Sinorhizobium meliloti: one gene and its partners. The protein of the gene in region 3 interacts with the protein of the main gene of each other region in a pairwise test. Links are inferred from orthologs where the notes say so. Each region holds a gene or a part of one and is shown on either strand. Other genes may lie near its edges.

What was found.
Region 1: the proteins of ndk (region 3) and ung interact in binary tests that used the Escherichia coli proteins (3 or more experiments, as listed by UniProt). The link is inferred for Sinorhizobium meliloti from one-to-one orthologs.
Region 2: the proteins of ndk (region 3) and JOH52_RS06055 interact in binary tests that used the Escherichia coli proteins (3 or more experiments, as listed by UniProt). The link is inferred for Sinorhizobium meliloti from one-to-one orthologs.

The regions. Positions count from the first base shown.
Region 1 is NZ_JAGIOS010000001.1:1,761,061-1,770,759, reverse strand. What follows is about bases 3,163-6,160. They hold ung (uracil-DNA glycosylase), read right to left. Parts: upstream 5,026-6,160; coding sequence 4,300-5,025; downstream 3,163-4,299. Other genes in these bases: modA (molybdate ABC transporter substrate-binding protein), read left to right, coding at 5,228-6,013; cobF (precorrin-6A synthase (deacetylating)), read right to left, coding at 3,408-4,178; cobG (precorrin-3B synthase), read right to left, coding at 3,163-3,282. In the rest of the region: JOH52_RS08285 (precorrin-3B C(17)-methyltransferase), read right to left, coding at 1-531; JOH52_RS08280 (precorrin-2 C(20)-methyltransferase), read right to left, coding at 528-1,283; JOH52_RS08275 (precorrin-8X methylmutase), read right to left, coding at 1,280-1,912; more of cobG, read right to left, coding at 1,915-3,162; modB (molybdate ABC transporter permease subunit), read left to right, coding at 6,192-6,884; modC (molybdenum ABC transporter ATP-binding protein), read left to right, coding at 6,881-7,954; JOH52_RS08240 (winged helix-turn-helix domain-containing protein), read right to left, coding at 7,967-8,362; JOH52_RS08235 (NAD(P)/FAD-dependent oxidoreductase), read left to right, coding at 8,533-9,699. UniProt on the Escherichia coli protein: Excises uracil residues from the DNA which can arise as a result of misincorporation of dUMP residues by DNA polymerase or due to deamination of cytosine.
Region 2 is NZ_JAGIOS010000001.1:1,260,327-1,269,940, reverse strand. The notes cover bases 3,887-6,799. They hold JOH52_RS06055 (5-formyltetrahydrofolate cyclo-ligase), read right to left. Parts: upstream 5,721-6,799; coding sequence 5,052-5,720; downstream 3,887-5,051. Other genes in these bases: metB (cystathionine gamma-synthase), read right to left, coding at 5,750-6,799; JOH52_RS06060 (hypothetical protein), read right to left, coding at 4,330-4,962; JOH52_RS06065 (hypothetical protein), read right to left, coding at 3,887-4,333. Outside these bases: JOH52_RS06075 (hypothetical protein), read left to right, coding at 1,943-3,253; JOH52_RS06070 (hypothetical protein), read right to left, coding at 3,204-3,743; more of JOH52_RS06065, read right to left, coding at 3,740-3,886; more of metB, read right to left, coding at 6,800-6,916; JOH52_RS06045 (LysR family transcriptional regulator), read left to right, coding at 7,117-7,968; JOH52_RS06040 (cupin domain-containing protein), read left to right, coding at 8,044-8,400; JOH52_RS06035 (CBS domain-containing protein), read right to left, coding at 8,449-9,597. UniProt on the Escherichia coli protein: Involved in the removal of 5-formyltetrahydrofolate.
Region 3 is NZ_JAGIOS010000001.1:8,570-18,050, forward strand. The notes cover bases 2,629-5,408. They hold ndk (nucleoside-diphosphate kinase), read right to left. Parts: upstream 4,340-5,408; coding sequence 3,917-4,339; downstream 2,629-3,916. Other genes in these bases: JOH52_RS00060 (branched-chain amino acid ABC transporter permease), read right to left, coding at 2,629-2,736; JOH52_RS00065 (CGNR zinc finger domain-containing protein), read left to right, coding at 2,804-3,364; JOH52_RS00070 (hypothetical protein), read left to right, coding at 3,361-3,864; JOH52_RS00080 (glutathione S-transferase family protein), read right to left, coding at 4,442-5,131; JOH52_RS00085 (DinB family protein), read left to right, coding at 5,267-5,408. Also shown: excinuclease ABC subunit UvrC, read left to right, coding at 1-156; pgsA (CDP-diacylglycerol--glycerol-3-phosphate 3-phosphatidyltransferase), read left to right, coding at 391-978; moaD (molybdopterin converting factor subunit 1), read left to right, coding at 975-1,235; JOH52_RS00055 (molybdenum cofactor biosynthesis protein MoaE), read left to right, coding at 1,240-1,707; more of JOH52_RS00060, read right to left, coding at 1,840-2,628; more of JOH52_RS00085, read left to right, coding at 5,409-5,779; JOH52_RS00090 (AMP-binding protein), read right to left, coding at 5,720-8,377; JOH52_RS00095 (hypothetical protein), read right to left, coding at 8,610-8,891; JOH52_RS00100 (ABC-F family ATP-binding cassette domain-containing protein), read left to right, coding at 9,202-9,481. UniProt on the Escherichia coli protein: Major role in the synthesis of nucleoside triphosphates other than ATP. The ATP gamma phosphate is transferred to the NDP beta phosphate via a ping-pong mechanism, using a phosphorylated active-site intermediate.

The DNA of each region.
Region 1 (9,699 bases), 1.8 Mb from region 3 along the record:
CTCGCCGAGCTGCCAGGGACGCGCCTTGCTGATCGGATTGTAGAGCGCGATGACGAGCCCCGCTTCGGCGGCAAGCCTCAACCGCCGGGTGATGACATCCCAGGGCTTCAGATTATCGGAAAGCGACATGGCGCAGAAATCGTGTCCGAGCGGTGCCCCGATCCGGGCTGCGACCGCGAGCATTGCGGTGACGCCGGGCGTGATCGTGAGATCGACCTCACGCCATTCCTGCGGCCCCTTGTCGATCGCCTCGCAGACGGCGGCCGCCATCGCGAAGATGCCGGGATCGCCGCCGGAGACGACGCAGACATCCGCCCCGGCTGCGGCGCGCGCGAGCGCTGCGTGGGCGCGGTCGAGCTCCTCGCGGTTGTCCGAAGCGATGCGCCGTTGATCAGCCCGAAGATGCAGTCGATCGAGATATGGGCCGTAGCCGAAGAACTCGGTAGCGACCGCAATCGCGTCTTCGGCCTCGGGGGTCATTTGTGCCGGATTGCCGGGGCCGGTGCCGACGATGAAGAGCTTTCCGGTCATGCCCTGCCCTCCGATCCGGGCCTGTCCTTCCAGCCTGGAACGAGCACCAGCGAGAAATAGGGCGCCTCGTCGTCCGGCTTCTCGCCGAGCGGAACCATCGCTGCATTCCTCATGGTGCCGCGCTCGACATAGACGGCCGCCTCGAGCCTGCCTGCCGCCGCCAGCGCCCGGCGGATCTTCGGCAGGTTTCGGCCGACCTTCATGATGACCGCGGCCTGCGTGTCGGCAAGGCGGCGCCGAAGCTCGCCCTCGCCCATCGTGCCGGGGAGAACCGAGAGCACGTCGTCGCCCTGCACCAGCGGCAGCCCCGCGAGCGACCAGCAGCCGGACATTGCGGTGATGCCCGGAATGACCTCGGCCGGGAAACGGCCGGCAAGCCGCACATGGAGGTGCATGTAGGAGCCGTAGAAAAGCGGATCGCCCTCGCTCAGCACCGCGACTGTCCGTCCGGCGAGAAGATGCGCGGCGACGGCCTCGGCCGAGGCGTCGTAGAAGTCGGTGATCTGGCGCTTATAGGCGTCATGATCCTTGTCGATCTCAGTCGTCACCGGGTAGTAGAGCGGCAATTCGGTCATGCCCGGCTTCAAAAGACCTTCGACCACCGCGCGGCCGTTGCCGTTGCGTCCGGCCTTGGCGAAATAGGCGACGACATCCGCTTCGCCGAGCGCCCGGACCGCCTTTACGGTCAGGAGTTCAGGATCGCCGGGACCCGTTCCGACGCCGATAAGCCGGCCTGATTCCACGCCGCTCACAGGCCCGGCCTCGCGAGAGAATTCAGTGCGGCGGCGGTCATCGCGCTGCCGCCGAGGCGGCCACGTACGATCGCAAAGGGAACGCCATAGGAATTTTCGGCGAGCGCGTCCTTCGATTCGGCCGCACCGACGAAACCGACCGGCATTCCGAGGATCGCCGCCGGCTTCGGGGCGCCGTCGCGCAGCATCTCGAGCAGATAGAACAGTGCGGTCGGCGCATTGCCGATCGCAACGACGGAGCCAGCCATCCGCTCACCCCAGAGCTTCAACGCCGCGGCGGAACGCGTATTGCCGATCTCGGTCGCAATCTCCGCGGTGCGCGGATCGCGGAGCGTGCAGATCACCTCGTTTCCGGCGGGCAGCCGGGCGCGGGTCACACCATGGGCGACCATTTCGGCGTCGCAGAGAATCGGCGCGCCGTCTTTCAGCGCCGCGCGCGCGGCGGAGACGAAGCCGGGCGAGAACACAAATTGGCGCACCGCCTCGACCGAGCCGCAGGCATGCACCATGCGTATGGCGAGATCGGCTTCCTCCTCCGAAAATCCGGAAAGGTCGGCTTCCGCGCGGATGATCGCGAAGGAACGCTCATAGATGGCGTTGCCATCGCGGATGTAATCGTAATCAGGCATTTCTATCCCTGTTCAAACGCGGCGGCGATGCGCGCGGTCCCGAGCCGTGTAAGACAGGACAGCGCCGATTCGCCAGCGTCTTTGTTTTCCCGCACGAGCGCGTTCAGCGCGCCGAACGCAGATCCTATTCCGTTTTCATCCCTGTAGGCACTCGGCGCGACGGAAGCAGTGCCATTTACGACAAGCGCATATCCTGATGGCGCACCGACGAGCGTCAGCGGCGACGCCGTGGGGCTGGCGCAACCCTTGGGACAGCCGGAGAGATGCACCGTCGCCGAACCGTCGAGGAGGTCCGGCGCAGCTTCCAGCAACAGCCTCGCCATCGCCTTTGTGTCCATCCGCGCCGAGGCGCAGGCGAGGCCCGCGCAGGTGGCTATGTGATTGCGCGGATCGCCGGAGGCGACCAGAAAGCCGTGCGCAGAGGCGAGCCGTTGCGCAACGGCCGCCGTTTCGCCCGAAAGACCGAGGACGAACAGACCGTGCGGGGGTGCCAAGCGTATCTCGTTTGCGCCGAGTTCCTCCGCCTGCCGGAGGAATGCGACGAGACTACCCGCATCGGTTTGCGCGAAGGCCAGCCCGATGCCAAGCACGGTGCCGGCGCCGCCGAAGTGGTGGATGCCCGCCGGTGGCGGCGAAAAAACGGGACCGTCCACGCGCGGCAGGGCATCGCCGGCAGCCGCGCGCTGCCGAAGAAGATCGGCATCGAGCTCGCGGGCGCGGGAAGCGGGACCGCGCGCAGTGAGATCTCCCAGGATTTCGAGAACCATCGGGACGATATCTTTCGATTCCAGGAGCGCGACGGGCTTTGCCGAACGCGCCGTCCCGCCGAGCGAAAACAGCCATCGCACGCCGCCCTCATGCGCGAGCGCAGAGACACGCAGGTCGGCGGTCAGGCTTCCCAGGTGGAAGCGGCCGCCTCCATCCACGACGATCGAAAGTTTCGGCGCAAGCCTGAGCGCCTCACCCGCGCCGGAGATCGCCACGCGCAGCGCGCGGGCGAGCGGGCGAGGATCGGCGATTTCGTCCGGGTCGAATCCGGCAAGCGGCGGCGTCTCGATCGCGACCCCTTCGGCAATGGCTATCTCCGCCGCCCCTATCGCTTCGGCGAGCGCCGGAACGCTTTCCGGCGTCAGGCCGCGTATCTGCAGGTTGCCGCGTGCGGTGACCTCAATGACCCCGCTGCCGCATCTCGCAGCCGCACCGGCAATCGCCCTCATCTCCGCCGGCGTCAGACCGTCGCCCGCCGGTCGCAGCCGCACGAGCAGGCCGTCCCCGGTCTGCATCGGCGCCGCCAGCGAGGGACAGCTCCCGCGGCGCATCGATGTGCCGGTCGCAGATCGGTCGGCTCGTGGAGCGGCGCAGCTTGTCATTCGTCTTCGGTGATCCTTCGGTGTCTCGGAGCCGTCACGGCAGGACTGATCGATCGAGCCTATATCACAGGCGGGCGCGTCGAGAGAGATCAAAGATCGGCGGCCAAGAGCACGGCAATGCCCGTTTACTCTTCGAAATCGGCGCCCTTGCGCAGCAGATAGATATCCATGATCCAGCCCATCCGCTCGCGCGCCGCGGCCCGCGCTTCGAGAATCTGCTCTTTCACCTCGGCGAGGCGCCCTGCAATGACGATCTCGTCGGGCGTGCCGAGATAGGCGCCCCAATAAATCTCGGCGTCCGGATCCTCGATCTTCCGGAACGCCTGCTCGCCGTCGAGCATGACGACGGCCGTCTCGTTCCTGTGCGGAAAACTTTCGGCGAGCCGCCGGCCGGTGGTGATTTCCACCGGCTTGCCGACGAGGTTCAACGGGATGCGATGGCTGGCACAGAGCGCCTGCAGGCTGGTAATGCCCGGAATGACGTCGTAGCCGAAGGTGACCCGGCCGCGCGTCTTCACGCGTTCGACGATGCGGATCGTGCTGTCATAAAGCATCGGATCGCCCCAGACGAGGAAGGCGCCGGTCTGCCCTTCCGCAAGCTCGCTCTCCAGCAGCGCCTCGTAGGCGGCGGCAATGCCCGCATGCCAGTCGTCCACGCTTTCCACGTAGCTGCGGCCTTCGGTGCGGCGGACGGGCACGGCGAATTCGACGGTGCGGCTGCCGGCCCGCGTCACGTAACGGGCGCATATCCCGCGGCGCAGCTCGGCGAGCTCGGTCTTCTTCTCCCCTTTGGTCGGGATGAAGAGCACATCAGCCCGGTTCAGCGCATTGATCGCCTGAACCGTCATGTGCTCGGGGTTGCCCGCACCGATACCGATGATCAGGATGTGTCGCATGCCGTCTCCCATCGCGCCACCCGCATAGCCGGGCCAGTCCTACCCGCATAGTCGGGCAGTCTTTGACGGATCGCCGCGGCGGGTGCAAGGCCCATTCGCGACGGCAAACGCTACGGCCGCGTCAGCAGTTCGGCGCCATCTGCCGCTCGACGGCCAAGGGGGGATCTTCCGGCAACCGCCAATCGATCGGATCCAACCCCTTGGACGTTAAAAACGCGTTCGCCTTGGAGAAATGCCGGCATCCGAAGAACCCCGCATGGGCCGATAAGGGTGACGGATGCGGTGCGGTGAGCACGAGGTGACGCGAACGATCGACAAAAGCGGCCTTGCGTTGTGCGTAAGAGCCCCAGAGCATGAAGACGACGGGCTGCGCCTGCTCGTTGACCGCCCGGATTACGGCGTCGGTGAAGCGCTCCCAGCCCCTGCCCTGGTGCGAGGCCGCGCGGCCACGCTCGACGGTCAGCACGCTGTTCAGAAGCAGCACGCCCTGGCGCGCCCAGCTTTCGAGGAAGCCGTGGCGCGCCGGCGGAATACCCAGGTCTTCCTGCAATTCCTTGTAGATGTTGACGAGTGAAGGGGGCGTGCGCACGCCCGGACGAACGCTGAAGCAGAGCCCATGCGCCTGCCCGTCGCCATGATAGGGATCCTGGCCGAGGATGACGACGCGTACCCTGTCGAGCGGGGTCAGATCGAGCGCACGGAAATATTCGACGCCCCTCGGAAAAATCTGCCGACCCTGCTGCTTCTCCTCCAGCAGGAACCGCTTGAGCTCGGCCATGTAACCGTGGCGGAATTCCCCGCCCAGAACGGCTTTCCAGCTTTCTTCCAGCCTGATCGTCGCGTCCATGTGGATCGTCCACCTCCTTGGGTCCCATTCCGGAATTTAGACGCCTGGGCGCCTATCGCAAGCGCTCGCGTAGTCTCCGCCCCATCGGTTCACCGATTTTGATTACGGCGCAACGGCCGCATTGTATTTCTACGAATATAGCGGTAACCAAAATACCGAAGCGTTATATCTTGGGAAATATCACGAACGGGGAGACTTGGGTGTGACAACGAGAAGAGACTGGCTCAAGGCCATATCACTGGCGCTCGGCGTGGTCCTGGCGGGAACGGCCTTTGCACCGGCCCAGGCGGCGGAGAAGGTCACCGTGTTCGCAGCGGCGAGCCTCAAGAATGCGCTCGATGCGATCAACGGCGAATGGCTCAAGCAGACCGGCAAGGAAGCGATCGTGTCCTATGCGGCGAGTTCGGCGCTGGCGAAACAGATCGAGCAGGGCGCGCCCGCCGATGTGTTCATCTCGGCCGATCTTGCCTGGATGGATTATCTCGCCGACAAGAAGCTGATCAAGGCCGACACGCGCTCCAACCTGCTCGGCAATCGCATCGTCCTCGTCTCCGGCAAGTCGGACGCCCCGGCTGTCGAGATCGAGCCGGGTCTCGACCTCGCCGGTCTTCTCGGCGACGGGCGATTGGCCATGGGAGCCGTGGATTCCGTCCCCGCCGGCAAGTATGGCAAGGCCGCGCTGGAAAAGCTTGGGCTGTGGCCGAACGTTGCCGGAAAGGTCGCCGGCGCCGAAAGCGTCCGCGCCGCCCTCCTCCTCGTGTCGCGTGGCGAGGCGCCCTACGGCATCGTCTACCGAACCGACGCCGCAGCCGATGCCAATGTGAAAGTGGTCGGCACCTTCCCCGAGGACAGCCACCCGCCAATCATCTACCCGGTCGCGATCACCGCGGACAGCAGGAATGCCGATGCCGCCGCCTACCTCGAATTCGTCCGCTCGCCGGAGGCGGCGGCGCTTTTCCAGGCCGAGGGCTTCACGGTTCTGGAATAGAAACTGGAGCGGGACGAGGAAAAGTGTGTGCGGTTTTCCGCCCGCATCCCGCGTCTCAATTTCTTGGAATCGATCACGCTCATGTTTTCAGGCCGACTCGACCTGAAAAAATGAACGTGATCTAGCGAATGATTGCACGACACGGCGCGTCAGGAACGGGAGTACGAGCTTGGACTGGATGGCATTGAGCGACGCGGAGTGGACGGCCGTCCGCCTGAGCCTGCGGGTCGCCACCGTAGCGATGCTTGCGAGCCTCCCGCCTGCGCTCCTCGTCTCGATGATACTTGCGCGCGGCCGCTTCTGGGGCAAGTCGCTCCTGAACGGCCTCGTCCATATGCCGCTGATCCTCCCGCCGGTAGTCACGGGCTTCGCTCTGCTGCTCCTTTTCGGCCGGCGCGGACCGGTCGGTGCATTTCTCGCGGAGAACTTCGGCCTGGTCTTTTCCTTCCGCTGGACGGGAGCGGCGCTCGCCTGCGCGGTAATGGGCTTCCCCTTCATGGTCCGCAGCATCCGGCTGTCGATCGAAGCAGTCGACCGCAAGCTCGAAGAGGCGGCGGGTACCCTCGGCGCGAGCCCCGCCTGGATCTTCCTGACGGTCACCTTGCCCCTGATCCTCCCCGGCATTCTCGCCGGCATGGTCCTTTCCTTCGCCAAGGCCATGGGCGAATTCGGCGCGACCATCACCTTCGTCTCCAATATTCCCGGCGAGACGCAGACGCTTTCCGCCGCGATCTATACCTTCACACAGGTGCCGGGCGGCGACGCCGGCGCGATGCGCCTTGCCGTGATCTCGGTCGTCATTTCGATGGCGGCGCTGATGCTTTCGGAAGCCATGGCTTCAGCAGCGGCGCGGCGGACGGTGGCGGCATGAGGCTCGAGGTCGAAGCGCGCCTTCGTCTCGGCTCCTTCGCGATCGACGCCGCCTTCGGCTCGGAGGGCGGGGTGACCGCTCTTTTCGGCCGCTCCGGCTCCGGCAAGACCTCGCTTGTCAACATCATCGCCGGCCTCCTCCGGCCCGATCAGGGCCGCGTCGTGCTCGACGGCGACACGATCGCCGACAGTGAGCGCCGGCTTTTCACCCCCGTCCACCGCCGCCGCTTTGCCTATGTGTTCCAGGAAGCCCGCCTCTTTCCGCATCTGAGCGTCCGCGGAAATCTTGCCTATGGCCGCTGGTTCGCAGGCGCGGCGCGGTCAGGGCCCGAATTCGGCAGGATCGTCGAAATGCTCGGCATCGGCCATTTGCTCGATCGCATGCCCTCGAAGCTCTCGGGCGGCGAGCGGCAGCGCGTCGCCATCGGCCGGGCGCTGCTCGCTTTCCCCCGCCTGCTCTTGATGGACGAGCCGCTCGCCGCGCTCGACGACGCCAGAAAGGCCGAAATCCTGCCCTATCTGGAGCGGCTGCGCGACGAGACGCGGATTCCGATCGTCTATGTCAGTCATTCGGTGGCTGAAGTGGCGCGGCTGGCGGAGCGCGTCGTCGTCATGGAAAACGGCCGGGTCAAGGCCTCCGGCAAAACGGCGGCCGTTCTGAACGAGCCGTTCCCGACATCCGGCCCCGGCCGGCGAGAAGCCGGCGCGTTGATCGAGGGCATCGTCGACAGTCATGACGAAGGCCACGAGCTGACTGTGGTACGCGCCGGAGACTGCCTGATCCGCGTGCCGCATCTCGTCGCCGAGCCCGGGCAGAGACTTCGCCTCTACATCGCGGCGCGCGACGTCATGCTGGCGACCCGCCGCCCGGAAGGCATCAGCGCCCTCAACGTGCTTCCGGGAACGATCGTCGGCCTCTCTTCGCCGCGGCAAGGAAGCATCGACGTGCGCGTAGACTGCGGCGGCAACGTCATTGCCGCGCGAGTCACGACCCTTTCCCGCGATGCGCTCGACCTGCGGCCGGGGAAGCAGGTGCACGCCGTCGTCAAGACCGTCGCGCTCGATTATTAGAGAAGCGAATGGTTAGAACGGCTTTCCAGCTGGCTCCTCTTGCGGAGCACCATTGCAGTCGCGCATGGCGTCCAGCCAATCGAGATCGTCCGCAATCGCCGCCTGTGCCTTGGCCTCCATCGCCCGGAAGCGCTCGATCAGCATCTCGCCGAAAGCGGTGAGGACGGCGCCGCCGCCCTGCTTGCCGCCACGCTGGGAGTCGACCGCCGGCTCCTTGAACATACGGTTCAAGGCGTCGACCAGTAGCCAGGCACGCCGGTAAGACATATCCATGGCCCGCCCGGCAGCGGAAATGGAGCCGGTCTCGCGGATGTGTTCCAAAAGCATGATCTTGCCGCGCCCGAGACGGTCGTCCGGCGGGAAGTCGATGCGGAGGATCGGGCGGAGGTCGGCTTCGGTGTCGCGCATGGAGCGAACATAAAGCCTCGCGCAGGAGACGGGAAGGCGCGACCGCTCAAAGACCATGCGGGAACTTCGGGCATGCGGGAACTGTGCATCGCCGCCCGAAACCGGCCGGGCAGGCTTGATCGAAGCCGACATTGGATGCAGCGATAGAAACAGCTGAACAAACCCAAGAGATGACCATGCCCGGCCCCGCTCTCGACCTCGTTGAAACCGATCCTTCGCTGCCCGGCAGTGCCGACGTCGTCATCATCGGCGGCGGTATCATCGGAGTGAGCACGGCGCTCTTTCTCGCCGAGCGCGGCGTGGAGGTCGTCCTCTGCGAGAAGGGCGTTCTCGGCGGCGAGCAATCGAGCCGCAACTGGGGCTGGGTTCGCGTCATGGGCCGCGATCGGCGCGAGATTCCCCTGGCGATGGAGGCGCTGAAAATCTGGGACACGCTCGATGCGCGTGTCGGCGGCGAGACCGGATTTCGCCGGAGCGGCATTCTCTATATTTCCGAAACGGAGCAGGACGTCGCCAACCGCGATGCCTGGCTCGCGATCGCGAAGCCGCATGGCGTCGACAGCCGCCAGCTCACCGCCGACGAGACCCGGGAGCGCATGGCCGGAGCGGCGATCCGCTACAAAGGCGCGCTCTATACGCCGAGCGATGGCCGAGCCGAGCCGCAGAAAGCGGTGCCCGCAATCGCGGCCGGAGCACGCCGCGCCGGCGCACGCATCGTGACCGGCTGTGCGGTGCGGGGGATCGAGAAGAGTGCGGGTCGGGTAAGCGCCGTCGTCACCGAAAAGGGCCGCATCGAAACGTCAACGGTGGTGCTTGCTGGCGGCGCCTGGTCGCGGCTCTTCTGCAAGGGCCTCGGCATTCGGCTGCCGCAGCTGAAGGTGCGCAACACCGTGCTCAGGACCGCTCCGGTCGAGGGCGGCCCGGACGGCGCAGGCGCAACGGCGACTTACGCCTATCGCAAACGCATCGACGGCGGCTACACGATCGCCACCGCGGGTGCCAATCTGCATCCGCTTGTGCCGGACACATTCGCATTCTTCCGCGATTTTCGCGCGGCGAGACGGGCCGAGGGCGAAGCCGTGCAGGCAGGCTTGAGCGCCCAGAGCTGGCGCGAGCTTTTCGAAATCGCATCCGTGCCCCTCGATCGGCCTGGCGCCTTCGAGCGCCACCGCATCCTCGATCCGCGGCCTGATCCGAAATCCGTGCTCATGGCATTCGAGGAAGCAAAAAAGGCCCTTCCGAAGCTCCGTACCGTCGAGCCGGTGCAGATCTGGGCCGGCCTGATCGATGTCACGCCGGACGTCGTGCCGGTCATTTCGCTCGCGCAAGAGCTGCCG
Region 2 (9,614 bases), 1.3 Mb from region 3 along the record:
ACGCAAGTAGGATGGGGTGGCACAGACCAGGGGGTAGCGACTGTTTATCAAAAACACAGGGCTCTGCGAAGTCGCAAGACGACGTATAGGGTCTGACGCCTGCCCGGTGCTGGAAGGTTAAGAGGAGGGGTGCAAGCTCTGAATCGAAGCCCCAGTAAACGGCGGCCGTAACTATAACGGTCCTAAGGTAGCGAAATTCCTTGTCGGGTAAGTTCCGACCTGCACGAATGGCGTAACGACTTCCCCGCTGTCTCCAACATAGACTCAGTGAAATTGAATTCCCCGTGAAGATGCGGGGTTCCTGCGGTCAGACGGAAAGACCCCGTGCACCTTTACTATAGCTTTACACTGGCATTCGTGTCGGCATGTGTAGGATAGGTGGTAGGCTTTGAAGCGGGGACGCCAGTTCTCGTGGAGCCATCCTTGAAATACCACCCTTATCGTCATGGATGTCTAACCGCGGTCCGTCATCCGGATCCGGGACAGTGTATGGTGGGTAGTTTGACTGGGGCGGTCGCCTCCGAAAGAGTAACGGAGGCGCGCGATGGTGGGCTCAGAGCGGTCGGAAATCGCTCGTCGAGTGCAATGGCATAAGCCCGCCTGACTGCGAGACTGACAAGTCGAGCAGAGACGAAAGTCGGTCATAGTGATCCGGTGGTCCCGCGTGGAAGGGCCATCGCTCAACGGATAAAAGGTACGCCGGGGATAACAGGCTGATGACCCCCAAGAGTCCATATCGACGGGGTTGTTTGGCACCTCGATGTCGGCTCATCGCATCCTGGGGCTGGAGCAGGTCCCAAGGGTTTGGCTGTTCGCCAATTAAAGCGGTACGTGAGCTGGGTTCAGAACGTCGTGAGACAGTTCGGTCCCTATCTGCCGTGGGTGTAGGAATATTGACAGGATCTGTCCCTAGTACGAGAGGACCGGGATGGACATATCTCTGGTGGACCTGTTGTCCTGCCAAGGGCATAGCAGGGTAGCTATATATGGAAGGGATAACCGCTGAAGGCATCTAAGCGGGAAACCCACCTGAAAACGAGTATTCCCTTGAGAACCGTGGAAGACGACCACGTTGATAGGCCGGGTGTGGAAGTGCGGCAACGCATGAAGCTTACCGGTACTAATCGTTCGATTGGCTTGATCGTTCTTGTTGCCTATGCTCATCGAAGATGAGCATCGCAACTTTCTTTGTCCTCACGCGCGTAGCGCTGCGGACGGCGCGCGCCACAAGGCGCGACGCGCTCTGCGCTTGCGGCCTCACGGCCGGGGCGACAGACAGAAGACGTGTTCAAAAGAAGTGAAAAACTTCACCAGCTTCTCAAAATCGGTTCGAGCCTGCAGCGCAGGCTCAATCTTGCGCTTTGCCGACCTGGTGGTTCTGGCGGGGTGGCTGCACCCGTTCCCATTCCGAACACGGCCGTGAAACGCCCCAGCGCCGATGGTACTTCGTCTTAAGACGCGGGAGAGTAGGTCGCTGCCAGGTCTGCAAAACGCAGGATAAACAAACCGAATATCTTCTCTCACAAGCCGGACAAACTCGGCGAGATTTTGCTTCGCAAAACTCGCGAGATTTTGGCTCGCAAAACTCAGACGAGATTTTGCTTCGCAAAACTCGGATAAGATTTTGCTTCGCAAAACTCGGATAACGCGGGGTGGAGCAGCCCGGTAGCTCGTCAGGCTCATAACCTGAAGGCCGCAGGTTCAAATCCTGCCCCCGCAACCAAACATACACACATATACACGCCAAAAGGCCCGCAGCAGCGGGCCTTTTGGCGTTTGGGGCAAACCTAGCGACAGAGCGGGTGCGCCACGAACAGTGCTGCCTGCAGCGGAATAATATGGCGCCGCTACTCAATGCGTCCGTACCGCAGCGCGCGCGGACTGCAATTTTCCATCTATTTGCCCGGTTGAGAGCCCGGAAGGTTATGGTTAGGTTCGGGGCATGGGGATGCTCAGGGACATCGGCGGACTGCTGGCATTGACAGCGCGCCTTCTTGCACGTTTCTGGCCGCAGCTTCTGCTCGCCGCAACGCTGGGATATATCGCGCGTGTCCTGCTCCTCGAGGCGGCGGTCGGGGTCGGCCTGAAAGTTCCCCTTGGCGGAATGGTAACGCTGTCGCTTGTAGTCCTCGTCAAGCTGCTGGTCGTCATTGTGATGTTCGCGATCCTGCGTCCGGGCCTGCCGGCCCTCGCGGCCTTACGCGGCGCGGCGCCAAGTACTGGCGTGACGAAGACGGAACGGCTGTCGAATCGCCTTCTGGTGATTACCTCCGCAGCCATCTTGCCGTTCTTCGCCTATTACGCCGCGTGGGGATTCCTTGGCGACACGGTGCGCGAGTATTCGCGTCTCGCCCTGGATCGGGTGGCACTGGGAGAACGGTTACAGATTTTCGAGCTCCTGCGCTCGCGCAGCCTGGTCGCGGCGATCCTCGCCTGCTGGCTCGTGCGATGGCTTGCCAAGCGCGCCAACGGGCGCCTGCAGTCCCCGTGGCTGCGTTTCGTGATCGTGGCGGCGGACGCGAGCTGGATCTTCATCGGACTCTATGCGCTGGATAGATGGAAGGACGACTTCATAGGCTGGATCGGCGCGGGCGCGTTTCTCGATATGGTGAAAGCCGGCATCGTCGGATTTTCCATGGAAGCACACGCGGCAGCGGCCGGCACTGCGGTGGAGTTCCAGGAGCCTGGGCTCGCCGCGCAGGCGCAGGAGCTGTTCTTCTACGCCCTTCTGCCGCTCGTCTGGCTTGTCATGGCTGCCATCGTCTATGGCTACGACCTTTCGGCAAAACCCGTCGCCGCTCCCCCGCCGCCTGCTCGCGCCACCACGCTGCGCAAATGGCTGGCCGATTTCGCCGCCCACTTCCTCGGAGGCTACCGGACCCGCTACCGGCCGGTCTGGGCCTGCCTGCGCACGGTGCTCGGCGCCGGCCTCGGGACGTTGCTCGCCTTCGTCGTGCTTTACCGCGCCACCGGCTGGCTCCCCGCCTGGGCGTGGTACGGCGCAACCCGTCATCTCGGGCCGCACGATCTCGAAACCTGGCAGCGGATAGGCGACGTCCTGGCCGTTGTCGTCGGCAGCCCGACCGAACTCGACGGCGGAATCCTTTTCGCTCCGGTGCGGATCGCCCTGCTGGCCGCCATGCTGGAATACGCAGTGTCCCGATCCGGCGAACCCGGCGGCGCGCAGGCTTATGGTAACCGCGCTATTTCAAGAGAATCGGCGGCGAGCCAGTCAGGGCAAGTGACAGGGTGAACCCGTCCGCCTGCCGCGGCACGAGAAAGAGTTCAACCACGCGAAGCGGCGCATCGCCGGCCTCGCCGATCGTCAGCGTCGTGCATTGCGGCCTGTCGGCAACCTCGGGATCGGCCTCGCGTAAAAGTCGGCCGGGCAGCGGCAGCGGGTCCCAGCGGCGGCCAGCGCCATCCGTCAGCGAGAGCGCGCAGGGCAAGGCCTGCTGCAAGACATCCGCTGCCTCAACCGAGAGGTCGATTTCCGCCAGCATGAGGCTGGTATCCGGCAAGGTTCCCGGCAGGCGGCGCAGCGATATGAGCCGCCAGCTGCCGCCGGCGCCTTGCCCGCTTCCGTCGTGCTCGACGGTCAAAGGTGGTTCCATGCGCCGTTGCAGCCAGGCGGCGAATTCGCCACGGGACCCGACGAGGACCGCGAGCGGCACGGCGGCGAGCAGCGATACGAGGCTGATCCAGTAGCTCTTTCTCTCCCGTGACGAAGCCGGTACGCTCATTGATGAAACTCCAGCGACCAGGGCATGATGCGGCCGCCGCGTGCAAGGGTGAGAGACTCGTACCTGTTTTCCGGCGGCACGCTGTCCATGGCTATCTCCACCTGCTCGGACAGGGGAGTTACCGCGGTCTCGGCGACCAGCAGTGTACCGCCCTCGATCTGGTCTTCGGGAAGCTCGAACACAAGCAGCACCGGGCGCGGAATGCCGGGCTCCAGGCGCTCGGAACCCAACAGGCCGAGCGTACTGCCGATGCGCGTGCTCATGGCGAAGCGCAGACCGGAAGGGCCGCGCCATGCAGCCGAGGTCAGCGACACCGATCGGTCCTGCGCCTTCGCCGCCGCTTCGACGACGAGCCATTTTCCGGAGGTGGTGTAGGTGCGCGGCTCGCCGAACTGCGGAGCCACCAGTTGGCCGGCGAGATGCACCTTGGCGACCCCGAAGACGAAGCGTTCTGTCTGCGCCGGCTTTCCCTGCGCGGCGGGCACCGCCACGGGCGACAGGATTTCGCTGTAGGATGGCGTCGAGTGCTGCATGCCGTAGAGCGCCGCCGCCGCCAGGAGCAGGGCGAGGATATTTGCGAAGGTCGTCATTGCCTTGCCCTCGCCGCTTCCTGCGTGACAGTCAGGGACACTATCGCCACGGGATCACGGTCGAACCAGTTTGAGGCGCCATAGAGATTGTCGCGTTTCTTGTAGACCTGGCTCCCGATCAGCAGTTTCAACTCACGCGGCGGCATCTCCCCCGCCGGCCATTCCCATACGGCAGTCAACCTCTCCGGCATGCCCGGGTGCAGGCTGGGGCCGAACGCCTTGTCCCGCGTCAGATAGAAGTTGGGGGAGGCAAGTTTCGCCTCCAGGCCGGCAAAGGTGAGCAGTTTCGCCGGCAGGTAGGCGGTCGACGCCGAGCGGTTGCCGGCCTCGAAATCGACAAGCAGGAAAGTTTGCGGCTCGGGCGGCCTCCTGCCGGAAGGTGGGGAATCGCTCACGCGGGCTCCGGCGATCGTCACATGCCATCGCCCGGTATCGACCGTTTCGCCCGGCACGGCGGCGCGCAGGGGTTCGGGATTGGCGGCGCGATAGATCGCCGCTCCGTAGGAGATCGCACTGGCCGCCAGACTGCCGATGCTGGCGGCGGCCAGCGCAATGAGCCGCTGCCGGTAGCTCCGTCGTTGCTCGTCCATCGCGACACCCGATTCGCAGCCGTTCACAAATCGACCCAAGTCCGCGGAGAACCTAAAGCAATTTTCGCCAAGGCGCCACGTTCTCGCAATTCGATGGCCGCAGCGCCATATCGGAATTCAAGACGCGCTCAGCAACGATCGGTGGTCGACTCGGTCACCACGACATCCATCCGGATGTCATGCGCCTGAGGATAAATGGTCCTTATCCTCGACTGTGCGAAACCAACGCCCAGCACGCGGCGCGTCGCCGCCATTGTCGCCAGTGTCCGGTCGTAATAGCCCCCGCCATAACCGAGCCGGTAGCACGACGGATCAAAACCCACCACCGGGGCGACGACTATATCGGGGGTGCATGAAACGAGCCTGGCCGGGACGGGTATGTTCCAGATCCCGCGAATGAGTTTGTCGCCCGGTCGCCAGATGCGAAACTCCAGAGGCCTCCCTTTTTCGACCACCACCGGAAGCGCACATTGGCCGCCGTCATCGGCTATTTGCCGCATCAGCGGTCTGAGATCGGGCTCACCGCGAAACGGCCAGTAGACGCTGACCACACGGCCGCGCACATGTCCGATTTCGGCAAGTAGGCGGCTGACGATCTCAGCTTCGCAAGCGGCCCGAAGGTCGGGAGATATGGCCAGGCGTTGGGCGATGAGGCGAGCACGTTCGCTTGTCCGCCACCGCCTGACATCGGCACAGATCGACCGGTCGGAAGACAGGCCCGCATAGGCCGGGTCGAGTTCGTGCATCAAGCAGGGTGGCGACGCAAAGGTCGGCGGAGTATCTTCGTCGATGTCCATTCCCGTTTACCTCCTCGATCGATCTTCGCTCAACAGGCGCCCAATCCAAGTTCAAGCCCCTCCATAAGATCGTCAATATGTTCGAGCCCGATCGAAAGTCTGAGCAGTTCGTCGCGAATACCCGCGCGCTCTCTGGCTTCAGGACCCATGTCGAGATGGGTCATGGTGGCCGGATGAGCCACGAGACTTTCGACCCCTCCGAGCGACTCGGCCAGCGTGAAGCAGCGAATATGTGCCAGGAATCGCCGAACGGCTGGAACGCCCCCTTCGAGTTCGAAGCTCATCATGGCGCCGAAGCCGCGCTGCTGCCGTCTTGCGACTTCGTGGTCTGCGTGATCCGGAAGTCCCGCATAGTGGACGTGGCGGACCGCAGGGTGGGCGTCGAGATACTCTGCGATCGTCATGGCACTGCGTTCTTGGCTGGACATTCGCGCAAACAACGTTCTCAGCCCGCGCAAAGTCAACCAGGCATCGAAAGGTGCCGCGACTGCCCCGGTAACGTTGGCCCAGCGCTTGAGATCATGCGCCTCCTGCGGCTCGGCAGCGATCACCGCACCGGCGATGACGTCCGAATGTCCGTTCAGGAATTTGGTCGCCGAGTGAATGGCGTAATCGGCTCCGAGAGAAAGGGGTTGCTGGAGAGCGGGGGACAGAAACGTGTTGTCGACGGCTACGGCGGAGCCTGCCGCCTTGGCGAGCGTGGACAATCGGGCAATGTCGGTGACGCGCATCAGAGGATTGCTGGGGCTCTCGATGAGGACGAGGGCCGGAGCGTCCGACAATGCGGCCTCGAATCCGCCGAAATCCCTCTGGTCGGTAAGCCGGAATGTGAGGTGCCCCAGATCGGCACGCGCCTTCAGCAGTCGCAATGTGCCGCCATAGCAATCATGCGGTGCCAGCACGAGATGGTTTCGTCTCAAGCGCCCTAGCAGGAGGTCGAGCGCGGCCATGCCGCTCGGCGTGACAACCGCGTCGGCACCTCCCTCGAGCTTCGCAAGTGCTTGCGCCAGCAAGTCACGGGTCGGATTTCCAGAGCGGCCGTAGTCGTAGGCGCGCGGCGTGTCGAAACCGGCGAACTCGTAGGTGCTTGACAAGTATAGCGGCGGCACCACGGAGCCGAATGCCGGGTCGGTCGCGACCCCGTGGGCTGCGGCCGTGGTTTCGGCTCTGTCAGATCTGGATTTTCGCTCGAGCATCGGCAGTAGGTCCCTTGATGGCATCAAATCAGCGTGGCTGGTCGGGATCAGCCGAGGCATGCGGACCAGGATGGCAAGCGTGAAATCTGCTGACAAACGAATTGAATTGCTGGTTAACCGCAAATATTCTGCACTTATTTTATGAGGCGTGCCGCCGGCAGGCAGGGCCGACGCGGCGACGCCATTTGCGCGGGGCGAAGATGGACATCAGCATTGCGCGTACGTTCCTCGAGGTGGTCAAGACGGGAAGCTTCGTGAATGCCGCTGCCAATCTGAACATCTCCCAGACGGCAGTGAGTGCGCGAATTCGCGTACTCGAGGAACAACTCGATCGGCCGATGTTCGTTCGGAACAAGGCCGGTGCCAGGCTGACCCCCGCCGGAGAGCAGTTTTTCCGTTTTGCAACGAGCCTAGTGCAAGTATGGGAGGCGGCGCGAACCACGGTCGCTTTGCCCCCGGGACGCGAGGCCATGGTGACGATCGGTGCTGAGCTCAGCCTGTGGAATCCGCTGTTGAAGCATTGGCTTTTGTGGATGCGCCGCGAATGCGCCAGCGTCGCCATTCGAACGACGATAGACAGATCGGAGCGGCTGATGGAACTCGTGCAGGACGGTTCACTTGACGCGGCGGTCCTTTATGGAGCGCCAAATCGTCCAGGCACGCTTACGGAGCTGCTTTTCGAAGAAAAGCTCGTTCTCGTTCGCACTACAGCTTTGTCGCAGCCGCCCGGACCGGAAGACCTCGTTGGCATCGATTGGGGAGAGGATTTTGCCGGCAGCTATAGGGCGGCCTTTCCGGGCGGCCGGAATCCGGTGGTAGCGATCAGTTATGGGCCGCTTGCTCTCGATTACATTCTGGAAGTCGGCGGATCCGGATATTTTCGGCAGGGCTTCGTTCGGCCCTATCTTGTGGACGGCCGCCTCGAGCTCGTTCCCAACAGTCCGGAATTTGCCTACCCCGCTTATCTCGTTTCTTCCGCAAAGGCGGATCGGTCTATGCTGGATCGCATTCGGGCAGGATTGAGGGCCGCCGCATCCAGTGCCGGCGTCTGAAGGGGGCGGAGAACTCGCGTTGCATCAAGTCACCTTCACCGATAGTTGCGGGCGAACAGCCGAAAGGATATCGCGATGAGATCAATCAATATTTCCGAGAAGCTGGCTCTGTTTTCGAGCCATTGGGACCCGCACGTCGTGTCCGATTACAACGACAACGATGTCATGGTCGTCAAATTTAAGGGGGAATACCCATTTCACAAGCATGAGACCACGGACGATTTCTTCTACGTCCTCGAGGGCGAAATGATCATGGATATCGAAGGAAAACCCTCTCAGGTGGTCAAAGCTGGCGAGCTGTTTGTGGTTCCGAAAGGCGTTGTACACCGTCCCCGAGCAGAGACAGAGGTCAAGGTTCTTCTCATAGAGCCAAAGGGGGAACCCAATTCGGGTGACTCGGACCGGGAACCCGCGCCGAAACCACGCATCTAGCGCGCCCGGATGACCTGGTTCTGCATATAATATTCTTTGGCCGGGGCTTCAGATGCCCTGCCCGTTGCCCTGCATTATTTCGGACAGACCATTATGCGAGAGACTTTTGGCCAAAGTCGCGAGCAGGTCGGTCTGGGATATGATGCCCACGACCTTGCCGTCGTCGTCAAGAATGACGACGGCGTGTGTCGCCCCGTCCGTGAGGCGGGGAAGCAGGCCGATCGCCGGGTCGGATGGCCTGGCGGTAGCCGCCGCGCTTATCGGCAATTTGCTGCCGGGCTCTTTGCCGGCGAGCTCCCGCAGGCCCACCGTACCCTGAAGCTTCTCGTTTTCGTCAAGCACGGGAAGTGTACGAATGTCGTGCTTCAACAACAGGTATCGAGCATGGTCAGGGGTTGTGTCGCCGGGCACGGTTACGACGTCGCGGGACATGATGTCGGCACAGGTCAACTCTCCCCTCTGCCGGATGAGGGCCTGCAGTTCGACTTCCCTCAAGAGGGCATCGATGTCTTCGCGGCTGACATCGAGTGTTTCATTCAACCGCGCTATTGCCGAGTCTATGTCCTCGGAATTGAAGCCGACACGAAGCGCAGGTGGAGGATCCGCCGTCGCATGTGTATTCACCGGCGCAACTCCGGGTCGATGAGGATATTGGCGGCGGGCCAGCCGATGAAACACCATGCCCAATCCGACGAGGATCAAGGAGTTGATCGCAACGGGTATGAACGGGAACCAGAAACCCGAGCGTGCGACCGCGGCTCCACCGATTACGGCGGTCAGCGCGGCGGCGCCTCCTGGCGGGTGAAGCGATCGCGTCAGCGACATCGCAAGAATCGCCAGAGCGACTGCGAGGCCGATGGCAAGCATCTGGTCCGCCACGATATAGGTCACGGAGACGCCGATCAGGGCGGAAATCGTGTTCCCGCCGATGATCGACCAAGGCTGCGCAAGCGGACTGGCCGGCACGGCGAAGAGCAAAACCGCGGAGGCACCGATGGGCGCGACGATCAGCGGCAGTTGGGGGTCGTCCCCGAAAACGAACCCGCAGACCAGGCCGGTGACACAAATCCCGATCAACGCCCCGATACAGCCGATCAAGCGCTCTTTGAGCGTTGCACCCGCCAGAATTGGCGAGAACAGCTTGAATCTCGGCAAACGGCCGGACTTTCGATCGTGTGGCGGAGGGGGGACAATCATTTGCGGGCGTCGGATGC
Region 3 (9,481 bases):
ATCGGCCCGACGCGCAAACGCGCGCTCCTCACCCATTTCGGAACCGCCAAAGCCGTCTCCCGCGCCGGCATCAACGACCTGATGTCGGTAAACGGCATTTCCGAAACGGTCGCCCGTATCGTCTACGAGCATTTCCACGAAGACGCCGCCAAATGACGGGGCGGCGCGGTTCAGCCTGCGTTCAGGCGAAATCCGCCAAATATGACAGGCGTCACGCAATGATCTGTTGACCTTATGGTCGCAAAGTCATTCTGTACAGCTGAACCCGGAGGGGATGAGGAAAGGCGTTCGGCGTTTCCGCCCGCATCCCGCTTCGACCACTAGAATCGATCGCGCCGAGACCCCAGATGGCGGGAAATGAGGACTGTCGTGTCCAGAGAAACCGAATCCATGCCAACGCCCATAGCCTATAGCATCCCAAATCTGCTGACCTATTTCCGCATCCTCATCGTGCCGCTGATCGTCTTCTGCTTCTTCATCGAAGGCCGGCTTCACAGCTCGGATTTTGCGCGCTGGACCGCGCTCATCCTCTTTGTCGCGGCTTCGATCACGGACTTCTTCGACGGCTATCTCGCCCGCATATGGAAGCAGACCTCGAATATCGGCCGCATGCTCGACCCGATCGCGGACAAGCTGCTGGTCGCCTCGATCCTGCTGCTCGTGGCCGCCGACGGAACGATCGCCGGCTGGTCGATCTGGGCTGCCATCATCATCCTCTGCCGCGAGATACTGGTTTCCGGCCTCCGCGAATATCTTGCAGCCCTCAAGGTCAGCGTTCCGGTGACGCGGGTTGCCAAATGGAAGACGACGATCCAGATGGTCGCGATCGCCTTCCTGCTCGCCGGTCCCGCCGGCGACAAGATCGTGCCCTATGTGACGGAAGCCGGTATCCTGCTGCTGTGGATCGCCGCGGCCATCACACTCTATACCGGCTACGACTATTTCCGCGCCGGCCTGAAACATGTGGTCAACGAATGAGCACGGTAAACCTCGTCTATTTCTCCTGGGTTCGCGAGCGCATCGGCAGGCCTGAAGAAACACTGGACCTGCCGGAGAATGTCGTCACGATCGCCGACCTGCTGGGCCATCTGAAGACCCGCGGTGAGGAATATGCCGCGGTTTTCGAGCACGCGAACGTCATCCGCGCGGCGATCAACCAGGAACATGTGGAGCACGGCGAGCCGATCGCCGGCGCCCGAGAGATCGCCCTCTTCCCGCCGATGACGGGCGGCTGAAGCCATGGCCGCCCCCGTCACCGTGCGCGTCCAGCGCGACGACTTCGACATCGCCGCCGAAGTCTCGGCGCTTTGCCGTGCGCGGACTGACATCGGTGCGGTGGTCACGTTTTCGGGGCTGTGCCGGGACGAGGCCGGAGCCCTCAGTGCGCTCGAGCTCGAGCATTATCCCGGCATGGCAGAGGCGGAGATCGAACGGATATGCCACGAAGCGGTCGAGCGCTTCGGCCTGCAGGCTGCAACCGCCATCCATCGCTTCGGCCGCATGGAGCCGGGAGCGAATATCGTCCTGGTGGTGACCGCCTCGCCGCACCGGCAGGCGGCATTCGATGGCGCGAATTTCATCATGGATTTCCTGAAGACCTCGGCCCCCTTCTGGAAGAAGGAACATCACGCCGACGGCAGCGCAGGCGATTGGGTCAGCGCGAAGGATGCGGACGACGCGGCACGCGATCGCTGGACGCGCCGCTGATCTCTCACGCCGCCTGAATCACGATGTTTTTAGGTCGGGTCGACCTAAAAACATGAGCGTGATAGATTCCAAGAAGTTGAGACGCGCGATGCGGGCGGAAAACCGCGCACACTTTTCCTCTTCCCGCTCTGATCAGGGAATGATCTTTTCCCGGCGCGTGACCACGAGCACGATCACCAGAAAGCCGAATATGGCGAAGTCCCGCCAGAGGATGGGTCCATAGGCGCTCCACACCGTCTCCATGAGGCCGATGCCGGCTGCGCCCAGTGCCGCGAATAACGGCGAAGTCTGCCCGCCGATGGCGGCGATGAACAGGACCTTGACCCCGAAGGTCAGCCCGGTGCCGAAATCCATGTTGCCGTAATAGGAAGCAGCGAGAATCCCGCAGAACGCAGCGATCAGCGACGCCACGCCATAGGCGGCGATATAGACCGCTCCCGGATCGATGCCGCAAAGCGCGGCGGCCTTGCGATCCTCGGAAACGGCGCGCCAGTAGCGGCCTGCATAGGAACGGGTCAACAGCCAATGGCCGCCGGCGACAAGGGCCATCATGAGCGCGGTGTTGACGAGCTGCACGACCGTCAGCGCGACCGGAAAGGCAGGGTTCGGCCAGAACACCACCACGTCGTTCAGGAAGGGCGGCAGCCAGAGGCTTCTGGTGTCGGAGGCGAGCCGGGCCGTTTCCATCAGCACCAGCAGGCTTCCGAGCGAGGCGACGACCACGGCATTGGCGGAGGAAAAAGCCAGGGGCCGCATGACGTAGCGGCCGGCAATAAGACCGGCACCTAGCCCGAATGCGAGCGCCGCTGTCGCCCCGAGCCCGAGCGCCGCCGGCAGTACCAGCCACAGCCGGTTCCAGCCGACATCCGCGAAGAGCACGAAGATTTGCCCGGCAAAGGCGAAGAGCGCGCCATAGGTCAGGTCCGCCCGCCGTGTGACAGCAAAGGCGATCGCGTATCCGAAGGCGAGCGCCGCATAAAGCGCGGCCACGGGTACGGCATTGGCGATCTGCTGCAGAAAATAGGCCATGGCACATCCGCGTGGTGACAAGCGTACTATAACTGGTAAAATGGCTTTTACCAGTTAGGATTTTCGCATGAGCTTCACCTGGACCGCACATCGATTCTCCGGCGGCGCGCTCGCACTGGACGTCGCCAATTCCGTGGTCATGCGCTTCGATGCGGAGCGCAGGATCGATCGCTTCGACGACCCGGCCGCGATCGACACCTTCGCCGAGGCCGCAAATCTCTACGGCGCCGAACGGAACCGTTTCGGCACGCTCGTCCCGGCAAAATCAGAGCGCCGAAATGCATTCATCGGATTGCGCGAGGCGACGGACCGCCATTTCCGCGCCCTGGTGAGGACTGAGGACCGGCCGGATCTCCTGGCCGACCTGCTCGAGGCGATCGCCACCGTCCTGCGTCAACCCGCAGACACGCGCAAAGGCACGCCGCTCGATGTGGCCACGGCGCATTCGGCACTTGGCCTCATTGCCGGACCGGAGAGGGAACGCCTGAAAATCTGCCCCAACTGCGCGTGGCTGTTTCTCGACCGCAGCCGCAACCGGAGCAGGACGTGGTGCGACATGGCGGTTTGCGGCAACCGGACGAAGGCCAGGCGCCATTATCGCCGCAGCAGGGAGGAACCGAAGCCATGAAGAGCGCCATGATATCCGCTCTGCTCGCCGCAGCGGTCGCTGCCGGCTGTCAACGCGAAAGCGGCAGGGATCCGCTCGAACTGACCGGCAAGATGTTCGTGTTCAACTATCGGCTGGCCTATGCGACCTATATGGTCACACTCAACAAGACGGAGCCGGTTCCGGATGGAAGCACTGTCGTCGCAACCTTCGAAAACCCTGCCGGCGGCAATCCGCTGACGCTTGAACGGAAGCTTTTCCCGAAGCTGAACAAGGTGGTGCTGGAAAGTCCGGACATCACCTGCGTGAAGAAGCAGAGACCCTATGCCGTGACCATCGAGGTCAAAGGACCGGACGGGACATCGCTTCAGAGGCTGGAGACGACTGTCGTTTCGGACATCGATCAGGACGTGATGCCGGCGAAGCCCCTTGTCGAAGGTCCGGCCTACGACAAGAACCCGGAGGTCTTCAAGGACGGCAAGGCGCCGGCGCGCTTCGAGACCGCCACCTGTCCGACGTAAAAAGCCGGAGCGTCGCCGCCCCGGCTTGAAAATCACTTTGCTGGTTTACCGATTAGCCGACGATCTCGGTGCCGGAGAACCAGTAGGCGATTTCCTCGGCAGCCGTTTCCGGGGCATCGGAACCGTGAACCGAGTTTTCGCCGATCGAAAGAGCGTGGACCTTGCGGATCGTGCCCTCGGCAGCGTTGGCCGGGTTGGTAGCGCCCATGACTTCACGGTTCTTGGCAATGGCGTTTTCGCCTTCGAGAACCTGAACCACGGTCGGACCCGAGGACATGAATTCGACGAGCTCGCCGAAGAACGGGCGCTCCTTGTGCACGGCATAGAAGCCTTCGGCTTCGCGGCGGCTCATCCAGACGCGCTTCGAGGCGACGACGCGAAGCCCGGCATCCTCCAGCATCTTGGTGATGGCGCCGGTCAGATTGCGCTTCGTCGCATCCGGCTTGATCATCGAAAAGGTACGTTCAATCGCCATTGGCTCAATTTCCCTTGCTCTTGAGAAGTGGCGGTTCATTAGCCGCCAATTCCGCGCAAAACAAGGGGGCGCGGCGATGATTCGCCCCCTCGTGCCGTAGTTTCACGCTGCTGTCACGCTGCGGCCCAGGCCATCGTGAAGGTCAAGGCAACGCTCGAACCAGTCGGTGACGACGTCGCCTGCGGCAAGCAGGCGATGTGGCGAAACGATGCGTGCCCATTGCAGCGCGCCGAAGACGATATAATCGGCAAAGAGCGGCCTGTCGCCGCCGAGGAACGGCTGAAACTTCAGCATGTGGCGGATCGGTTCGAGCTTCGCCGAGAAGGTTTCGAGGTCTCCTCGCCCGGCCTCGGCGACCGCCTCCAGCGGCCTTCCGAAGCGCTCCTCGCGGCTCGCCCGGAAATAAGCCCGGTCGATCGGGTCGAGGCTGTCATGAATGTCCATGATCGCGATACGCCCGATCGCCGGATGCAATGTCGTTTGCGACCAGCCCTCGACGAAGCGCGCCATGGCCTTGCCGCCTTCGCCGGACAACAGGGGCGGACGATCGGGATAGGCCTCTTCGAGATAGAGAGCGATATCGAAGCTGTCGCTGACGAGCTTCTCTCCGTCGCGCAGCAGCGGAACGATCTTGGTCGCCCCCTGCTCCAGCCTCGGAATCTCGGTGAAGCCGACCGGCGCGATGTCGAAGGTTAGGCCCTTGTGGGCGAGCGACAGCTTCGTCTTCCACACATGCGGCGAAAAGGGGCGGCTCGTGTCGGTTCCGGAGAGTGCGTAGAGTTTGCGGGTCATTCAGGCTCCTGTACTTCGCTACCGGGCGACATAAGGGGAGCATCGCTTGCGGATCAATCATTAAATTTCATGAGTGGCATTTGCCACCGGAATACGAATTCGCGATAGGTTGCCGACCACACAAGGAGATTGCCGATGCTCGACCATTACCGGATGTTTGCCGATTACAATCGCTGGGCGAACCGGCGTGTCTACGCCGCCGTCTCGGAACTATCGGATTCGGAATACCGGGAAGACAAGGGAGCGTTCTTCGGCTCGCTGCACGGGACGCTGAACCATATCCTCGTGGCGGACCGGATCTGGATGAAGCGGTTTACGAAAGAGGGCGAGGCGCCGTCGCGGCTCGACGCCATCCTGCACGAAGATCTCAACGGTCTGACGGCGGCGCGGGTGGCCGAGGACGAGCGAATCATCGCCTGGATCGACAGCCTCGACGAGGAGCGTCTTGCGGGGCACTTCACCTATTCTCCGCTCACCAATCCGGTCGAGGTCACGGAACGGCTCGCACGGACGCTCGCTCACTTCTTCAACCATCAGACCCATCATCGTGGCCAGGCGCATGCGACCTTGACCGCGCTTAAGCACCCCTCACTGACGCTGGACCTGGTTTCCTTCCTGCGGACCGAGGGCAAGAAGTGGGCCGACTGAGGCGAGTCCAGGCTCGAGCCGGCCCACCGGGGCAAGCGAGATGCGCCTGTCTCGGGTCCCGGCGAGCCACGCGATGAGGCGACGCTGTCCGAGCCAGGCGGCAATCCCGAGCGCGATGCCGCCCAGGATGGAGCAGAGGGCAAAGGCGAACGGCGAGAGCAACGGCCGGATCGGCAGCAACAGCAACTCCGGCACGAAACGGTGCAGGATGTAGATGTGGAAGCCCGCTGCGGAAAGCGGCAGGATCAGCCGCCTACCCCATTGCGGCATGCGAATGCGCGGCAGGAAGAGCAGCGCGGCCAGAACGGCGATCTGCAGCAGATATTTGACTTTCGTCCCGATCCAGACGCCCTCATAGAGCCCGAGGAACAGGAATACGCCTGTCCCTGCCAGCATCACCATCGAGCGCTCTTTCCACGTTTCGGCAATTGCCGCACACCAGCCGAGCACCGCCATGTAGAAGATCCATGGAAGGGTGAATATCTGGCGGTTGCCGATATCGATGAGAAGCGGAAACGCCATCCGCGCAGCGAAGGCCGCGGCGAACAGCGCCATGCCCACGGCAAGGGGTCTCTTGGCCGCGGCGCGCCGGACGAACGGAACGGCAAACAGTGCGCCAAACACCAGCAGCATCTGACAATAGGCTTCGATGAACCAGTAGAGATAGGGCACCATGCCGTGGAGCCCGGGATCTGCGATGCCGAAATTCCCGACGAGAAAGACCGAAGCCCAGGGCACGTCGCCCCAGGCGAGCGCGTAGCCCGCCACGATCAGATAGTAGGGGACGAGTATCTGGGCGAGCGGCCGCAGCAGCTTGTCTATCGCGCCGGAGAGCAGTGCTCCGCTCTGGAATCGCGCAAGACCGAAGCCGGCGAGAATGACCATGGCGGCCGATCCCCCCGGAATCGGCCAAAGCGTCTCGTGGTGGACAACGACCAGCAGGATCGCCAGCGCCCGGATCAGGAAATCCGCACCGATCCGGCGGCTCTTGCGCTCGCGGCCGTTATGGGCGGCGAGTGCGCCGACCGGCATTTTTTCCCAGCCCTCCGGCAGTTCTCCGAGCCTCTTCTCAAGGCCGATCGAAAGCTGGACGAAACGGAGCGAATCGCCACCAAGCGATAGAAAGCTGTCCTCCGGTCGAACCTTCTTCGGATAGAAGAGCTGGGCAAAAAGCGCCTCGACGTCCCCCTCTTCCGAACTGCCGCACGTCGCCGCGGCCGGCCGCATGCGAAGGGCCGGGTAATCGATCTTGCCGGATGTCAATCGCGGCAACTTGTCCAGGCGGGAAGCCCCTACATGCATCAAGGTCAAGCCACTCGCCTCGACGAGCAGGCGGCGAACTTCATCCGGATCGCCGCTTCCCACATAGTAGGCGTGGATTTCGGTGTCGTTGCCGACGACGGCGGCGGCGACGCCGTGCTGCTCCAGTGCCGCCTCCAGAGCGTCGTGACCGATTCGCAGGCCGGCAATCTTCGATATCCGCTTTGTTCGTCCGACGATCCGGAAGACGCCGTCCGCGTCTCTTACGGCCAGATCGCCGGTCCGCAATTCCGACAACTCGGCCCCCCGCGCGAGATCGGCGCGTGACGACGCGTAGCCCATCATCACATTCGGCCCGCGATAGACAAGCTCGCCGGGCTGATCGGCGCTGGAGATTATCCTTCCATCGTTATCCTCGATCGTCAGGCTCCCGCCCGGGATCGCAATGCCAATCCGGTCTTCCCTGCCCCGGAGACGGTCCGGCGGCATATAGGCCATGCGAGCCGTTGCCTCTGTCTGGCCGTACATCACGAAAAGGCGCGCATTGCGCGCGGAGAGATGCTCATTGTAGCGGCGCACGAGTTCCGGCGCCAAACGTCCGCCGGCAACAGTCATGAAGCGCAGCGCCGGAAAATCCCGCGCCCGGAACCCAGCCTTTTCCAGAAGGTCGTAGGAATAAGGGACGCCAGCGAAATTGGAGCTGGCGCTTTGCGCAAGTTCATCGAGGAAGCCCTCGTCGAGGATGGAACAGCCCGGCATATAGACGCTCGCGCCCACGGCGAGGTGGGCGTTAAGGACGGAAAGCCCGTAGGAATAGTGGAGCGGCAGGATGAGGCAGCCTCGGTCCGCTGCCGTCAAGCCGAGATATTCCGCGATCGATCGTGCATTGGACTGGATATTCATGTGCGACAGCCGCACCCATTTTCCATGCCCGGTGCTGCCGGACGTCGAGAGCAGGACGGCAAGTTCGGGATGCGGCGCGATCGCGTCTCCCTCCAGCCGCTCCATGCGCCAACGGCCGTCAAAGCGGCGGTAGCAATATTCCGGTCTGAAGACCTCGCGGTCCCGGAGCATGGAAGCGGTGCCGCACAGGGCGACCGCGTGGCCCGCCTCGAGTGCCGCGAGATAAGCGACGACAGCGTGTTCGGAAAGGTCGGCCTCGATTGTGACCAGTCCGCGATCGCCGCGCCACCGAGAAGCGAGCCGGTCGATGCGCTCGGCAAGTTCGCGGTAACTCACGATCCGCCCGCCGCGCAAAAGCAGCGCCGGCCGGTCGCCCCGCGCAGCCAGACTTGCAACACCGAACGGAGACACCGAAAGTTCGCCTGAGCCGCCCAAAACCACCTCCATTTTAGCAAGGCGGCATATTATTGCTGACTTTGATCGTCAAGTATAAAGCCGAAGCGAATACAGGACTTTGTGCGAAACCGATTTTCGCACGGGAGTACGCCGTTTCAAAAGGCCATCCGGGGCACGAAAGGCCCGGTTCGGGGAAACCGGGCCTTTCGTTCGGGCGGAGCAAAGAGGCGCGTGGGAGGCCGCGCCTGCTCCGTGACTCGTCAGCTGCGGCTTAGCGGCTGAGGCCCTGGTAGTATTCGCCTTCACCGCCGGAAACGACCTTCGGCTGCGGAGCATAGCCGACGGAACCGGTGGACGTACGGTCGAGGGAGCCGTCAGCACGGCGAACGGCCGTCTGGTCACCGGCTCGCGCTGCGCGTTCGGTGTAGAGCGGCTTGTCGCTGACACCCTGATAATAGCTGCCGCCGGCAAAGGCTGCGGATGCACCGCCAAGAACGGCTGTGGCAACGAGGGTGGCGGCGAGAGCAGTATGGGTTGCGTTCCTCATGATCATCACTCCTGATCGGTCGTTCGCTTGAACGAAGGTTTCGTCGCGACCGTTTTGATCGGCACCATTCCGGACGCGGTGGCCTCGCCGATGGCGCCCGGTCCGATCAAAGGGTCAGAAGAGCATTCTCGTGCTCTCCGTTCGAAGATGTGGGGCCTCATCATGAGGATGGGAAGTATTGATTATCGGAACACGTTGTCCATGAATCCATAACAATCCTCACTTGAAAATGCCCTCGGCATCCTTATTCGAGCGATCGCGGCAGCAGTGGCGCGAGCCTCTTGCCTTCCCGAAAAAGTCCGGGCAAAAGGCCCGGATGATCCAGATATCCGGCCTCTCCGCCCGCATTGCGGGCCGTCTGCTCATCGATAACGCTTCCGTGACGCTTCCGGCGGGCACGAAGGCCGGGCTCGTCGGACGCAACGGCGCCGGCAAGTCGACTCTGTTCCGGGTCATCACCGGCGAGCTTGCGGCGGAAGCCGGCAGTGTTTCCTTGCCGAAGAACGCGCGGATCGGACAGGTCGCACAGGAAGCGCCGGGGACGGAAGAACCTCTGATCGAAATCGTGCTCAAGGCCGACAGGGAACGCACGGCGC